One region of the Paenibacillus sp. MER TA 81-3 genome, then DNA from elsewhere that is predicted to be linked to it. Evidence: predicted binding sites of a transcription regulator. Region 1 holds the regulator's gene; the other holds the start of a gene.
What was found. The regulator LexA, encoded in region 1, represses DNA repair genes until DNA is damaged. The targets are predictions, from matches to a motif close to CGAACATATGTTCG.

Region 1 (8,443 bases):
CGTGGACAACTAGAGATATTAAATAGACTAGGTTGGTCTGCAAGAGCCATTGCTCGCCATTTAGGCCGTCACCATTCCACCATCGCTCGTAAGATCAAGCGTGGGTTCGTGAATCAGACTTACGAAGCGAAGTCCTCCCATCAAGCTAGTCAGGATCGTAGAAGAGAGAGCAAGCCTAGAGGGAAGTTCTCTTCGCAACTGGCGGAAGAACTGCAGACAGAGCTGAAACAAACCTGGTCTCCTGAGCAAATTGCAGAGAAACGACGAGAGGACAAAAGAGCCTTCGTATGCTTCAAAACGATCTACCGTTGGATCTACTCTGGATGGCTTGTAGCAGGAGATTTACAGGTGCTTCGGCACAAAGGAAAGCGCCATAAGCCGGTCGAAACACGATGATTTATGGTGGGTACATCCATCAGCCAGCGACCAAAAGGGATTCACAAACGAGAGAGCTTTGGCCACTGGGAGCTCGACACGGTCGTCTCCAGTCGAGGGAAAAGTAAGGCCTGCGTAGCAACTTTCATTGAGCGTAAAACGCGGATGTACGTGGCACTAAAAATACTGGATCGCACGGCGTACTCTATGGAGGTGGCGTGTGGTGTTGTGGCAAGCCAGTATCCAAAGGCTGCCTTTCAAAGTGCTACAGTAGATCGAGGCAAAGAATTCGCTTGCTACCATGCGTCTTTTTTTGACTCGGGAAATGTGGTTTCTGAGAACTGCCGTTGTTTCTCTTCGTCTGCCGCAGCTAAGGTATACGTCGGTTTGGTGTAGCTCAGTCCTTGGCGATGCATCATTTTCGAGACGCCGCGAAGCGAATAGCTTTGCCCAAATTCACGCTCAATAAAGGCAGCGATCAGTTCCAATGTGCAGGTGTGACGAGCGATAAAGCCTACTTCATGAGGAACGCAATAGGCAATGGTCTGTTTCAGTTGTTCCAGCTGTTCATCGCTCAAACGAACAGGTGCGCCTGGTGAATGGTTCATTTGCAGTCCGGGAAGTCCGCTTTGATCGTAAGCCTTGATATAGGTGGTGACCGTTTGAGTGCTTCGGTTCAATGTATGGGCAATTTCTTTTACCGAATGCCCTTGTAAATGCAAACTTATTGCCAAGCAACGCTCGTACATTCGGCGATCCCTTGCTTTTCTCATGGCTTGCTTTACTTCTTCAAGCTTCGTTGCGTTTTCCATGTTCTTTTCCTGCCTGTCTTCTTCTATTTCCTTCTTTATTCGACATGCAGGGTTGAAATCCCTTACCATAATCCTATAATTCTTTAGTTCAACTTATATAGATAACAACTATTATGTGAAATATCTTCAATTGCTTCAATTACGAGGTTATTTGTAGTATCGTCATTTTAGGTTAAGAGGATGGTACTTAGACATTGTCCCTTTTTTTGATATCTATTCAAAACATGGCCGGATTGAACGGCGAATCACCGGGGCGTACCTCTTCTCGCCGTTTCTGTTGAAATAGAGAGCAAAGAAGAGAACATCGCGCGGCCAATCGGTGTGACGGCGATTATTCGGGGATTTGTGTTTCGACTCCGATTTTCACGGTTCGGTAGAGCGAAGCAATTTTGCGGCGGCCGCTTGCGGACGCACCTGCTCGAATAAGACTCGTTGCTCGAATAAACTTAATACATAATCCGAAGTCGCTCATTCCAACAAACCCGGGCATGGTCCGCCGAGGGGCTCCATTTCTCCGGTGTAAACCATGTGACCTCCTCTGACTATGTTAACTTTAACTATAGCCGCCCTGTAAAAGGGCGGCATATATTCAAAATTAAACAGGATAAATAGAATAGACAGGATAAACAGGGCCTTCATAAGTAACGCCCCACCACTCTCCATCTCTGTACGAAGTGACGGTTGTAATCTTAAGTTGTCCAGCGTATTTTCCGTCATTGTACTGATAAACTTGTGGGATGGATGATTTTGTCGGGTAGAGCTTTTTATTGTATGCCCTTACTTCTCGTTCGGTACGGTTCATTGCATTGTCTTCTGATACTGATGAGTTTTGGCCCTTAGCAGGGACCGAGGTTGCACCGGCAGCAGGTACAAACGCACTTGCTAACAACATGCCTGACAATCCAACTGACAAGATTTTGAAACGCATGAGTATCACCCTCCATATTCAGATTGATTAACACAATATCATCCATATGTTCTAATTTGAATAATATGCTAAAACTGTTTGCTGACCACTTTATCATAACGGGGAGCTCCATTGGCGCTCCTTCGGGGATTGAGGCACCCTAACCGATGTTTTTCATTTGTCACTAATGTCGCAAGAATGGGAGCAACGCTTGCTCCTGGAGGAACATTGTACTTAAAAGTTTTTGGTCACTCTCCAGCAGACTATAGCGATCAAGAAGAATATAAACTATCAATTGAAATTTATTATGGCACGAAAGGGTGCTAGGCTCGACAAACTCAGCCGTCCAATTACAGGGGGCATTTCTCATCATTGGATAAGATAAGCAGGGTTATATATAAGGACAAGTATGATTTTGTGAATAAGTATATAGAAGGAATAATATTCAAATAAACTCAATATTCTGATCCGGATAAAGGAAATAATTTCGGAGGAGTGAGTGGAGTTGAAAAAGATTCTCGGTGAGTTTTACAATGCCCCTGCTACATTATCTCCTGGGACATATAGCATGTACTATATTAATAAATCGGATTTCCCGATTAATTTCGACGCATTTGTAATTAGTCCTTGAATTTTTGATGGAGTCGCTGATTATTCAGCGACTATTTTGTACCATGTGGGTAATTCTTTTTAGTGGTAAAAATAAGAGTATGACACTTGGAAAAATCAGAAAGGTAGAAGTCTGATGAAAATAAGAAAGGATTTATCTTTACTTATTGTTGCCGTCTGCTTGTTTGCATAGTCCACATCTGCATTTGCTAGTGAATTTACCCCAACTGCTATTGGTTTTGCAGATACTAAAGACCAAGCCCATCCGCTAACTCCAACACCTGCTGGGGTTGTAGCATTTGCTATGTCAATAACTAACAGTACGGATGTCGATTGGTATAAGTGGACAAACACTGCGGGACAAAATAAGTTGATTAATCTATTACTTTATAAAACCGGAGAAGGAAATTACGATTTGGGTATTATGATTCGTTACCAAGACGGGGAAGAAACCACCAAGCTATATGCAGCTGAAGACGGCAAAGTCCGTTATATTCCAAATTTATATATCCCTGCGGGTGCTTTTTTTGTTTTGCTAGAAAGGATGATAACAATGAGATAAACGCATGGAAATCTCCTCCGAGCTCTAAACAGTGACCAGGGATGAGGGGCAATGCGTTAATTTGGTGTCGGAATCTTGTACCGGATTTGCACCAGCCGCGAGTGGGAACATGCTGAAAGCAAGTAAAGAGACAAGCAATAGTTTTCTTATTTTCATAAAAAAACCTCCTTAAATAAGGTAATTACAATATAAAGTGTATTGAAAATCGCGCAAATAGATTCCTGTTTTCTGAAAAGGTCGAAAACAGTGCTTGAGGTGATTACAGGGCAGTTAGAATAAACTAGGGGCTTAGCTTATCGTATAGATTTCAGGTTGTGAAAATGTATAGTGTACGAAGCCATACACGCAAATAATCATTGCTAGAAGAGAAGACTCGTAGGGAGTCACGGCTCTTTTTCATTTTCAAATATATTATTTTTTGAAAACTATATCAAAAATAGAGAATATTTGGTATGTTTGGATCAGGCAAAAAATAACAATATTTTAGGAGGTATTAATATGAAGCTATTTAAAGTTGCTGTTATGCTGATTCTTACTTTATCACTTGTTGTTCCTGCAACAGCATTTGGAGCGTCATCTACTTACAGTGGTATAAGCGGGAAGAGATGGGTTCAAGAATTTCCTAATTCTGCAAGCGTCAGTGATTTGAGCAGTGAATTCAGACCTAAAGTTGAAAAGTTCATTAAAGCGATGAAGGATGCCAATATTACGGTTACAGTGACTTCTACGTTAAGACCAAAAGAACGAGCATATCTTATGCATTATTCATACAAAATTAGCAAAGGGCAAATCAGTCCTAAAGATGTTCCTTCAATGAGCGGCGTCAATATTCAATGGGTACATCCAAATGATGATAGCAAATATACTAAATCCAAAAACGCTGCTGCTGAAATGGTTGCCGCATACAGCATTGTGGCCGCCCCTGCACTTGATTCGGATCATATTCGCGGAAACGCAATTGATATGAACTCCCCGGTTACCAAGAAGACTACTATAAAAAAAGCGGATGGAACATCTATTAGTATTTCGAATTACGATGATCTTGTAAAAGTGGGTGCAACGTACGGGGTGTATCACCTCATGCCGATCTCTAAAGATCCTGTGCATTGGTCTAATAAATCCTAGCAGATTTTTATATCTTACTTTTTAAGTTAAGTACGACAAGCGGAAAAAATGTATTGTAACCCTTATTGTGACGGTTTGAAAAACACGATGGCCTAGACTGCAAAAGGTGACTTCTGGTATTCATCAGGAGTCATCTTTTTTTTATAAACGAACGATTATTGGCTTATGCTTTGAGAAATCGCAAATAATAAGAACAAACGTTCTGAATGGAGGTGAAGTGACATGCTTCTTGAACATTATATTGGTCGAGCAATTGAGATCATTTATGAAGACAGACATGGCGACATCACGAAGCGCCGTGTTATCATTCACAAAATCAGTGATGGCACTGTTCATGCGACTTGTTTGCGTTCGAGTGGATGGCGTCCGTTCAAGATGGAGCGTATATTGTCATGGCAGCCGATAAGAGAGGGAAGAACAGCGTAAAAATACGACGCTAAAACTGGAATATGTTTCAAGAAGATCAACACGCGTGCGAGAAAAGCAGCGTATAAATGGAAATAACAAATTTAGCTTTTGAAAATAAAAACACAGCCGATAATTCACCTATGAGGAGAACCAAAGGCTGTGTTTTGTTAATGGAAATCTCGGAACAAACCAATGACCTTACCCAAAATCGTCACATGCTTCAGACAAATAGGTTCGTATGTCGGGTTCTCGGGTTGAAGACGGACATGGTCTTTCTCGCGATAAAAAGTCTTGACCGTTGCTTCATCGTTTTCCGTCATCGCTACGACGATATCTCCGTTATTAGCAGTCTGCTGCTGGCGAACAATGACATAATCGCCGTTATGTATTCCGGCTTCGATCATACTATCACCAATGACAGATAACATAAACACGTTCTCGTCGTCCCCGACCATATGTGTAGGTAACGGGAAATAGTCTTCAATATTCTCAGTTGCCGTAATAGGTTCACCCGCCGTTACTTTACCCACTACCGGAATTCTTGCTACAGACTGGGTGAATTCATTCGTACGCTCGGATTGTTCATGGCTGAGCAGTTCAATTGCACGGGGCTTCGTCGGATCGCGACGAATGAAGCCTTTCTTCTCAAGGCGATCCAGATGACCGTGCACTGTAGAACTGGAGGCTAAGCCAACCGCTTCGCCAATCTCGCGAACCGATGGTGGATAACCTTTACCACGAACTTCATTGCGTATAAAATCAAGAATCGCTTGTTGACGACTGGATATTTTAGACAAGGGTATCAACTCCAATGAATACTCTTTTGTCAAAATTATACCATAGAACCTCCGTTCGTACAAACATAAGTTCTAAGGAAAATGCATAAACTCGCGCTTTTTAAGCGTTCTCTTTTATCGGGCGTGAATAGGAAGGAGAAAAAGACGAATGATATGAGAACTAATGTTCTAAAAATATATTGACTCAAACAAGTGTTCGTGTTAAATTATTTGCGAAAGTAATAGAACAAGCGTTTGGGGAGATGGGATAGATGATGTATACAACTTATCGTTCAATTTATAATGTATCGACTGCTGCCAGCAATGGTAGAGGAAAGCAACGTCGTTCAATATATATACGTCGACTTCGTCTTATCGTCTTTACGATCGCTCTCTTTTTCGTCACATGCGGCAGCATTGTACAAGCGTGGGGGAACGATGATGTGCAGGAGCAGGTAGGAATGGAGAGCGCAGTGGAACGGGTGCTTGTCCAGCCAGGAGATTCCTTATGGGTTATTGCTGCTGCTTACAAACCAGAGCATATGGATATTCGTCAATACATTTATGAAATCATCGTATTGAATGATATAGAAGGACATACGCTGTTGGCGGGAGATGTCATACTTGTGCCTTTGGAGTTAGAATAGGGAATTGTCTTTCTTCCATTGATGTAATCAAATCACATATTAAGTGGTCACTACATATCTGCTCGTAATACGGGGATGTTCATTTGCCATACTGTACAGAGTGATTATAATATGGTTCAATAACTCACCATTTATATTAAAGCTTAACGGGAGACTCAATATGGGTCTCTTTCTATGTATTTTTGTATTCTTTCTCCATGGCGATTGTAGTCGATACGCTTGCTTGACAAGCTTGACCTGCCATGTCAAAGTAGAAGATATGCTTAGAAACATGGAGGTACGACAATGAATATCGATCAATTGATCGCACGAATAAACGAGCTTGCCCGCAAGCAGAAAACTGAAGGATTAAACGAGACGGAGTTGGCGGAACGTGCGCGCCTGCGAGAGCAATATTTGTCTTTATTCCGGAAGCAAGTCCGTAACCAGTTGGATACGATTCGCTTTGTTGAAGATGAAGAACAAATGGGCGAAAAGGGCGGGTCCGGCGGGCTTGTTCATTAATGTAAGCGATAGACCAAGTCGGTGTAATTACCGGATTTTGTCCGGAATTGCATCGATTATTATATTGAAATTCAATTAGGCAAGAGCTTATTAGGTACATCAACGTCTTATTGTCGCAATAATAAGGGGGCTAACATTCATGTCTCGCAGTTGGGAACGCAAGGTGCGTCGTAACAGCACACAACTGAACAAGCAGCGTAAGAAGCAAGGGAAATCGATGATGTCGACTAGCACTGTCGCCTTTGAAGAATTTAAAGGCCGCAGCTATATCCTGCCAATGGTGCTCGTAGGATTCACTATCATCTACGCCTTTCTTGGCGGAGCAATGACGGATGTCCAGTCGCCGACGTTATATTGGGTAACGGTCTTCTGTTATCTGGGGTTGGGGATTATTCTCTTCCTAAGAAGACCTTTCCTCCGAATCGGCAAGGGTGAGCTGTCGACGATTAAATGGAACCGGATTCGGACGTTGCCGGCTCAAGAGATTACGAAGATTGTGGCACAACCTGGTTATGTCGTTATAGAACATAGCAGAAAGGGCTCCAGTTGGGTCTTTTCGCGCACGATGAATCGCTATGATACGGATACGATGGGCAAACGGCTGCAAAGCTTTGCACAGCAGCATCGCATCGAGTTCGTGGAAGAATCGAAATCAACCGGTACAGTTAAGTAACGATGAGATAAAGAGTTGATATGCATTACGTCAATGTAAGAGAGGGAGCCGACATGTCCATTCAAGCTGTACTGTTTGATTTAGATGATACGTTATTATGGGACGAGCGGAGCGTAGAGGAGGCGTTTGCGGCGACATGCCAGTACGCCCAGTCCAAGTCGGGAGCGATTCCAGATCAATTGGAAGCAGAAGTTCGTCAAGCGGCCCGAGAGCTGTACGCGTCTTATGAAACGTATTCCTTCACACAAAATATCGGTATCAATCCATTTGAAGCGTTGTGGGGACATTTTACGGGTGGTGAACATCAGGAATTTCGCATGCTGCAACAATTGGCGCCGATGTATCGCCAGTCGGCATGGACCCAAGGCTTAAAAGCAGTCGGTGTTGAAGACGAGGCGCTAGGTGCCGAATTGGCTAAGCAATTCATGAAAGAGCGTCGAGCCAGATCGTATGTCTATGAAGAGACATATGAGGTGCTTCGCAAATTGAAGACGCGCTATCCGCTGCTTTTGCTTACGAACGGGTCCCCCGATCTGCAGCAAGAAAAGCTGGATGGTGTACCAGACATTATTCCGTTCTTCGATCACCTTGTCATTTCTGGCAACTATCCAGAAGGGAAGCCGGCAGTTAGCTTGTTTCAACATGCGATGTCTCTGTTGGATATTGCGCCAAGCGCAGGGCTCATGGTCGGAGATAAGCTGACGACCGATATAAAAGGAGCATACAATGTCGGCATGCACCATGCCTGGCTCAACCGCAAAGGGGTGAAGCTCACCGGCGACATCCATCCTGAATATGAAATTTCTCATTTGTCGGAGTTGTTTGCCGTTATCGATGAGATCGATTCGAAGAAGCACTAATACTCATATTACGCACATGAAGTCTGCGAAGATCGCAGGCTTTTTTATTTAATTTAGCGTATTCTCTTGTAAAATGTGACAAATGTCACTGAATCGCCACACAAACTGACCTGAATTAGCTCTATCGAGTCATCACTATATAGGTAATGTTGTCTATAATGATACAAGACAAGTTGGAAATGGAC
Region 2 (8,443 bases), on a different contig from region 1:
GAAGCTGTGGGCAAATGTCCGGAGCTCGTTGTCGTTCGGCCCCATATGGAGGAATACATTCGGGTATCGCTACACATTACCGAAATATTGCAGTCGTATACTGATTTGGTCGAACCGTACAGCATTGACGAGCAGCATCTGGACGTGACAGGCAGCCTGTCGTTATTTGGTGATCCAGAAACGATTGCAAAGCGCATTCAACAACAGGTTCAAATGGAAACCGGCGTGTACACAAGAATTGGCATCAGCTGCAACAAGGTCATCAGCAAGATGGCGTGCGATAACTTTGCGAAGAAGAACGCCAACGGAATCTTCACCCTTTCGCGGCAAAAACTTCCTGACGTGCTGTGGCCGCTTCCTGTGCATCAAATGTTCATGATCGGTTCAAGGATGACCGGCCATTTGCACCGGATGGGCATCCGCACGATCGGAGATTTGGCGCAAACGCCGTTATCCAAGCTGAGGCAGCGGTGGGGGATTAACGGCGAGGTCATCTGGCGGATTGCCAACGGTATCGATTCGTCGCCCGTCACGCCGGGCACGCACGATCGGCAGAAGGGAATCGGCCATCAGATGACACTCCCGCGGGACTATGTCATGCAGGAAGAGATCGAGATCGTCATCCTGGAGCTGTGCGAGCTGGTCTGCCAGCGCTGCCGGACGAAGGGATATATGGGGCAGGTCGTGAACGTTGGCTGTCAAGGAGCGGACTTCGACCGCCCGACAGGATTTTCCCGGCAAATGAAAATCGAAGATCCCACGAACATAACGGACGAGGTGTATCGTGCGGCATGTATGCTGTTCCGTCGGCACTGGAACGGACTCCCGGTGCGCAAGATCGGTGTGTCGCTGACAGGTTTGACCAGCAGCGAAGAATACCAACTGACTCTGTTCGACGACCGTGAACGAAAGATGGCATTGGAACGCACGACAGATTGGATTAAACAAAAATATGGCGATACGGCGATAATGCGAGCGACTTCTTTGAAGGAGGCTGGCCAAGCGAAAGACCGTTCCCGAAAAATTGGAGGGCACTACAAATGAGTAAAAAGCTAAAAGCTAATGGTTTATTTGAATCTTCGCGGATGATGCTTCCCGAGCATAAGGAGGCATACGTCCGTCATCAGCAGAGCTTGGAGCGAAAGCGGCGGCCTGTGTTAGATGCGCAGGAAGTAGAGCAAATAGCTCGTGCCATTGCCGAATCCATATGGAATGGTACATCGATTAGGTTGACGGTATACAGTGAATGGGAAGACCGGGAGCTTATCGGTAAAGTAGTCCAGTTCGATAAACAACAAGAACAGATTAAATTGCAGGGGACTGTAGAGTGGGAATGGATTAAGTTCTGCGACATTGTAGGCGCCAGCTTCGCTCTATAGTCTATAGGAGGTTGTTCAAAAAGCCGGCTCCCGAACGAAGGAGTCGGCTTTTTGGTGCCAGCATGCACGATGACACGATGATTCGGAATTGGGTATTGTAATCCATCGCTCGCCAGCTTCGAGTGCGGAATAGCATGAATTAGCAGCAGAGCATGCGACAATGGCGAATATAGGCGGCTTCTGCGGGCATGTCACAGATTGTGAGCGCAATTGCCACAAAGCCCAATTACGTGGCAGACACGTGTAAATACTTTTGCATTAAGCTCCTCACCTCTGCTCGAATCAGCCCACGAAGCATATAGAACGAGTGATGGTACCCACGGCAGACGTACTGGACGCGCACGCCATGCTCCTGACGCTCCTCCTCGTATACTTTGATGCCGCGCTGACGGAACTGCCGCCGGAGACGGAACAGGTCGGTTGAGGCGTCGTCTTGTGCCTGACGCAGCCGCTGAACGTAAATGTCAGCCAACTTCAGCCCTGAAGAGGCAAGACGTTTAATATCACGCTCCAGCACATCGAGAATGAGCGTCTGGATGACGTATTGCTTAACAATGAAGGCATCTTCCCCATCGTGTGGAGGAGAGCCATTCGCAGCGGAAAGAGAACCCATTCCTATCTCTTCCTCCTTCATTTTTATTTGGCCAAGGGTAAATAACAAATCCAAAAAATACGAACTTGTGTTCTTATTATATTTATAATACCGAACAAATATTCGTATTTCAATAGGCGTTCGTGGTCAAAAGACGTAAAAATGATTACAATAGAGACAAAAGTCTCGTCAATACTCCGTCATTCGCAGAGATGTTGGCAGCAGGAAAGGAGAGGTAGGAATGCACATTACGCTGCACCGCGGGGAGATATTGTTTCGCCAAGGAGATCCAGGCACTTACTTATATCGCATCGCGAGCGGCCTGTTCAAGGTTACGCGTCTGCATGAAAACGGCAATATCGTGCTGTTTAACATTTTGTATCCGGGGGAGATTGTGCCTCACCATTCGCTTATTTCGCCCAAGGATTGCCACGGCACGTCCATTGCTATGGTGACAAGCGAGGTGGAGCGTATTCCGGCAGAGGAATGGTATGAGGAGCTTCGTCTCTATCCGGACAAAGCGCTGAGTATCGCTAAGCTGCTCCAAGAGAAGCTCAGATTCATGCAGCAGCGCATCGATCATTTGACAATCGGTGCGCCGGGGGAACGCCTGCAGCTCTTGAAGAAGTGGCTTGACAGTTATACGAAAGAGGCGCCGTTAACGGAACTGCTGACGCAAGAAGAGATTGGTCAGCTTATCGGTGTGCGCCGCGAGACCGTCAACCGGTTAATTCGGCAAGGCGGTTCATAACAGAAGAAGACAAAGACGAGGCCAAGGTAACCGGATGTGCACAAGCATGCCGTACCTTGGCTTTTTTGCGAAACGGATAGAACGTACCGCTAGAACGAGCGCTTCGTCTGGAAAATCTGCTGAGGAGTTATTCTTATTCTCTTGCTTATCATGGGACATTCTTCTCTCTTCATATGTGTAATAAAGACGGATGTATAGTGCAGTGATACGAAGGAGGTAATAAAGCGTCATGGGGAACGAGTTTGAAGCGCAAAGTCTGCCTGAAGAAGGGGTGCCACCCGAATTCAGGGCAGGTTGCCATCCGGCAGGCAGATCACAGGAACGGATATATGTGCCGTACCGAAGTCCGTGCGATCCTTGTCCGCCGCTGCCATTTAAAACGTATGTCGTGCCGCCGAATCAATTCATCGTCTTCCAGCCGCCGAATTGGCCGCAGTTTCCGCCTGAACAAGCTCTGCGCTGCGGGACGCTCTGGCCGGCGCTACACAGCCCATATCGGCCTAGAAGGGGACGGGAGGGAGAGGCAACATGAACGCGCATCCTTTTCATACCGAGGAGTATAGGCAAGCGTTGGAGCAGCTGCAGGTCGTTGATTTTGTGCTGCTGGAGTTGAATTTGTACTTGGATACGCATCCTTGGGATGTGCAGGCCATTCAGCAATTTAATCATTATACGCATGAGAGGATGAAGATGGCCAATCAGTTTCAGGAAAAATACGGCCCGCTGCAAAACTATGGGCGTGCGTATTCAGGATGTCCTTGGTCGTGGATAGAGACGCCGTGGCCGTGGCAGGTGTGAACATTGTGACGCGAACGTTAGACTGTGAAAACATTATTGAGTAATCGATGAACGATAAACAGAAATGGATAGAATGGAGAACAGGATAAAATGGAGAACATCCAAAGGAGGGGACGCTTGATTGTGGGTGTATGAGAAGAAATTACAATATCCCGTCAGGGTTAGCAAATGCGACCCGCGTATGGCAAAGCTCTTGCTGGAACAGTACGGCGGCGCGGACGGCGAGCTAGCCGCAGCGCTTCGTTACTTGAATCAGCGTTACTCGATACCGGATAAAGTGATCGGCCTGTTGACCGATATCGGGACAGAGGAATTCGCCCATCTGGAAATGATTGCCACTATGGTCTACAAACTGACCAAAGATGCTACCCCGCAGCAGTTGGATGCGGCCGGTCTGGGACCTCATTATGTGGCGCACGATAGTGCGCTGTTCTATAGCAACGCCGCGGGCGTGCCTTGGACCGCTGCCTACATTCAAGCGAAGGGGGACCCGATTGCTGATTTGTATGAGGATATTGCCGCAGAGGAGAAGGCGCGCGCCACGTACCAGTGGCTCATCGATATGACGGATGACGTTGACTTGCAGGACGGGTTGAAATTTTTGCGGGAGCGGGAAATCGTGCATTCACTGCGGTTCCGGGAAGCTGTCGAAATTTTGAAGGAGGAGAGGGAAGCAAGAAAGGTATTTTAGAAATGCTAGAGTGAGAGCCGGCGTGTTAAGGGCGCCGGCTGTTGGGCTATACAGAGAAGTATATATCCATATAAATAATGTTACATATAACGTGATTTTGAATAAAATGTTATTAGTAACAGGAACGATAAGAAGGGTTGTGAAAAAACTGTTAAAAACTTTCAATACATATTGACAACAATATACACCTATGGGAATATTGTTAGAGTAACTTACAGGAAATACGAATAATGACTAATCGAAGAAAATTGCATTATGTTTCATTATTTTACATAATATCTCTATCGATAAAGAAGAGGTGGATATCGTTTTGGGCGTCAAGGAATTGGAATTGGTCATTCCCCCGATTGTGGGATATCAATATGTTGCCTATCCTCTTTGTACGGCGCTCACCCGCAAAGAGGCGCTGCCGTGGTTTTACAGCAATTTCATTCACCTTTATTGCCATCACGACCTTGACGAAGAACGCACTTCAGGCTCTGTGCCGTTCAGTTTTTATGGAGAAGATTTCATTCACTGTCCGTGGCTGATTACGCAAAAATTGGAGCGGGAAATCGTGCTCGACTCACCACCAGGAATTGTCGAATTTCTGGTAAATGGTATCAATTCAGGCTATACGATCTCTCTCAATGTCGATGAGTACTATATCCCTCACAGACGAGTCTATCGTCAAACTCATTATGCTCATGATATTTTGGTGTACGGTTACGATGCTGCGAAGCGGACGTTCCTCGTTCTCGGCTATGATGAGGAGATGCAGTTCCGGAAGACGATCGTGCCGTTTCATGAATTGGAGCAGGGATTTCGCCATCTTGAATGGACGGACAACTATCAAGAGCAAATCTATTTGTACAAATTCAATAAAGCAGGGAGCTACCGGCTGGATGCGGCGTTCATCAAACAATCGATGGAAGAGTACATTGCCGCCTGCAATGTTTCCTTGCGCAACCGTGGGACGACTGACCCGTTGGAGGCGGCATTCGGCGTAGAAGTCTATTCTGCGCTCATCTGCAACATACCCGTGCTTGTGCGGAAACGTGATATAAGGCCTATCCATATTTTGTGGGAGCATAAGAAAACGATGGGGCTTCGAATCAATTATTTATGCGAGCAGGGGCTTCTTCCGCCAGCTTTTGCAGGATGCTTCCAACCGATAGAGGAACAAGCTTTTGCCTTGCGGCATTTGCTGATGAAGTTCGCCATGACCGGAGACGATGCTATTCTGGAGCAAGGAATTAACGAAGTGACTTGCATAATGGAAAGCGAAAAACGGATATTGGGAACGGTAGCGGAAGCGCTGGAACACCAGCATGTTCCTCAACATTCGTAACTTAACCCGATTGGAGGTCATTTCTCTGGACGACGCGCGCAAGCTGTATCCGTTAACACATCCGCAAAAGCGCATTTGGTACGTGGAGAACATCTATCCAGGCACGAGCCTCCATAACATTGGAGGACTAATCAAAATTTACGGTCCCGTCGATTTTCAGCTGTTGGAGGAAGCGATAAACCAGTTTATCCGGCAAAACGATGCCATCCGCATACGGCTCGTTGAACAAGACGGCACGGTGCAGCAGACAGTGACAGAGTATCGAAGGAGGACGTTCCCGTTCATCGATTTTACGACTACACCTTCGGATGCTGATGTCGATGCTTGGGTGAGTGCGGAGTTCGCCAATCCCCTGCCGCTGGACGGGGAATTGCTTTACGATTTTGCACTGGTCAAAATTAACGAGTCGGAGAGCGCGTATTTAACGAAAGCCCACCATATTATCTCTGACGGATGGTCTTTTCAACTGATGACGACGCAAATCAACCAAATTTATACGCAGCTGATGCAAGGTGAGGAAGTTCAGCAGGAAGTACGGCCCAGCTATTTAGACTACATCGGACATGAGCATAAGTATTTGTCGTCTTCCCGTCTTGTGAAAAATAAACACTACTGGCAAAAAAAATTCGAGCACGTCCATGACGTTGCCCTGCATACTACGGCAAGCGGCACGTCAGGCAAACGCAAGAAGTTCCTGATAAGCTCGCACACCTCAGAAGCCATTCGCGATTTCGCACATGTGCATCACATTTCGTTGAACACCTTTTTTGTAGCAACGATGCTCCTTTACCTCCACAAAGCGAACCAACAAGACCGCATCATGATAGGCACACCCGTATTAAACCGTACCGGAGTCAAAGAAAAAAACACATTCGGGATGTTTACCAGCACGATGCCATTTCTCGCTGACATCCAATACGAGATGTCCTTCTCCACGTTCATACATAACGTCAACCATGAACTCATCCAATGCTATTTCCATCAGAAATATCCTTACAACTTGCTCGTGCAGGACCTCCAACTTCAGAAGAGGGGGTTGGATCAATTATTTCAAGTGTGCGTGAACTATTACAATACTACATTTGACCGGAGCTTCGGCCCCGGATGGAAAATGCAGCAAATCGAAGTTCATAACGGCAACCAGCTGTATCCATTGCAGGTCATTGTCACTGAATGGTCATCGAATGGCGGGCTGGAGTTGTACTTCGATTACAAAACAGGCGACTATACAGACATACAAATCGATGAAATATACTGCCGCCTGCTCCATTTAATAGATCAAATTATAAGTTGCCCCGATGCCCGAATTGGTGATTTACAGCTGCTGCTGCCGGGTGAACGTGCAGATCTTCTGTACGCGTGCAACATGACGGAACGTACGTATCCTGCGCAAAAAACGATATTGCAGCTATTCGAAGAACAAGTTGAACGGACGCCGGACCGCGTGGCCGCTTCATGCAATGGGCAATCGCTTACGTATCGCGGGCTGAACGATCGAGCAAATCAGCTAGCACGCACGCTGCTGAAGAGCGGGATCCGCCCGCATACGCCGGCAGCCATCATGGGACGGCACTCTCTGGCAATTGTGGTTGGTATATGGGCGGTAATCAAGGCCGGAGGCGCGTATCTTCCCATCGACCCCGATTATCCCAAGGAGCGGATCGAATATATTTTACGGGATAGCGGAGCTTCGCTTCTGCTGACGCACGGCAAGGAATGGGAGCAGTTGTCTTATGAAGGTGCGGTTATCGCGCTCGATGATGAACGTCTATACGAAAACGACAAGAGCAACCTGCCGGCAATGAGCACGGCGGACGATCTGGTCTATATCATTTACACTTCGGGTTCCACAGGCAATCCGAAGGGGACGATGATCGAACATCGAGGACTGGTGAACTATATTTGGTGGGCGAACAAAACGTATATTCACGCGCACGACGATGTGTTTGCGCTCTATTCCTCGATTGCATTTGACTTGACAGTGACATCTATCTTTACGCCGTTAATTAGCGGCAACCGCATTGAAATCTATGAGGACGATGGGAACGAATTCATTGTTCACCGCATTATACGCGACAACAAGGCTACGGTCATCAAGCTGACGCCGGCGCATCTTGCGCTCATCAAAGACATCGATCTGTATGCTTCTAGCGTCCGGACATTCATCGTGGGTGGAGAGGATTTGAAGTGTGCGCTTGCTCATCACATTCACGAGCGGTGTGGTGGCGGCATTGACATCTACAACGAATACGGCCCGACCGAAACGGTGGTTGGCTGCATGATTTACCGGTACGACCCAGCGCGGGACAAGGGGACGTCAGTGCCGATAGGACAGCCGATCGACAACGTGCAAATTTATTTGCTGGACCAGAGATTGGAGCCAGTTCCGAATGGGACGATTGGCGAAATATACATTTCTGGGGACGGCGTGGCCCGGGGCTACTTGCATAGACCAGAGCTGACACAGGAACGCTTTTTGGACAACCCGTTCCTGCCGGGCAAGAGCATGTACCGGACCGGCGACTTGGCCATGCGTCACGATAAAGGCGAGATCGGATATCTGGGCAGAATCGATCACCAAGTCAAAATTAAAGGGTACCGCATTGAGATGGGAGAAATCGAACATCAACTGCTTGCGATGGACCCGATTGAAGAAGCGGTCGTCATTGATCAGACCGGGGATGACGGGCAGCATCATCTTGTCGCCTACTTCGTTGCCGCGGGAGAGCTTGCTTCTCTGGAACTGAGGATGAGGCTGGCGGAGGCGCTGCCTTCGTATATGATTCCAGCGTATTTTGTCCGTCTGGATCAACTGCCGCTGACGCCGAACGGAAAAGTGGACCGCCGGCTTCTGCCTGCTCCGGAACGAGCGCTCGAACAGATCGATACAGGGGAGCCCCAT

Region 2: the regulator LexA is predicted to act here: its motif matches at 2,084-2,097, upstream of M3650_RS00760 (YhjD family protein).

Annotation. Positions count from the first base shown of each region.
Region 1 is NZ_JAMAWB010000009.1:259,170-267,612, reverse strand. Features, by position in the region: partial or broken gene M3650_RS33140 (IS30 family transposase) at 1-675, shown strand, start outside; gene M3650_RS15430 (helix-turn-helix domain-containing protein) at 672-1,124, opposite strand; gene M3650_RS15425 (PAS sensor protein) at 1,783-2,115, opposite strand; gene M3650_RS15420 (hypothetical protein) at 3,008-3,265, shown strand; gene M3650_RS15415 (D-alanyl-D-alanine carboxypeptidase family protein) at 3,764-4,390, shown strand; gene M3650_RS15410 (hypothetical protein) at 4,613-4,816, shown strand; gene lexA (transcriptional repressor LexA) at 4,966-5,595, opposite strand; gene M3650_RS15400 (LysM peptidoglycan-binding domain-containing protein) at 5,847-6,221, shown strand; gene M3650_RS15395 (DUF896 domain-containing protein) at 6,507-6,725, shown strand; gene M3650_RS15390 (methyltransferase) at 6,865-7,398, shown strand; gene M3650_RS15385 (HAD family hydrolase) at 7,452-8,258, shown strand.
Region 2 is NZ_JAMAWB010000001.1:157,095-165,537, forward strand. Features, by position in the region: gene M3650_RS00750 (DNA polymerase IV) at 1-1,044, shown strand, start outside; gene M3650_RS00755 (YolD-like family protein) at 1,041-1,379, shown strand; gene M3650_RS00760 (YhjD family protein) at 1,606-1,992, opposite strand; gene M3650_RS00765 (Crp/Fnr family transcriptional regulator) at 2,213-2,722, shown strand; gene M3650_RS00770 (spore coat associated protein CotJA) at 2,952-3,254, shown strand; gene M3650_RS00775 (spore coat protein CotJB) at 3,251-3,520, shown strand; gene M3650_RS00780 (manganese catalase family protein) at 3,642-4,211, shown strand; gene M3650_RS00785 (BtrH N-terminal domain-containing protein) at 4,510-5,541, shown strand; gene M3650_RS00790 (non-ribosomal peptide synthetase) at 5,522-8,443, shown strand, end outside.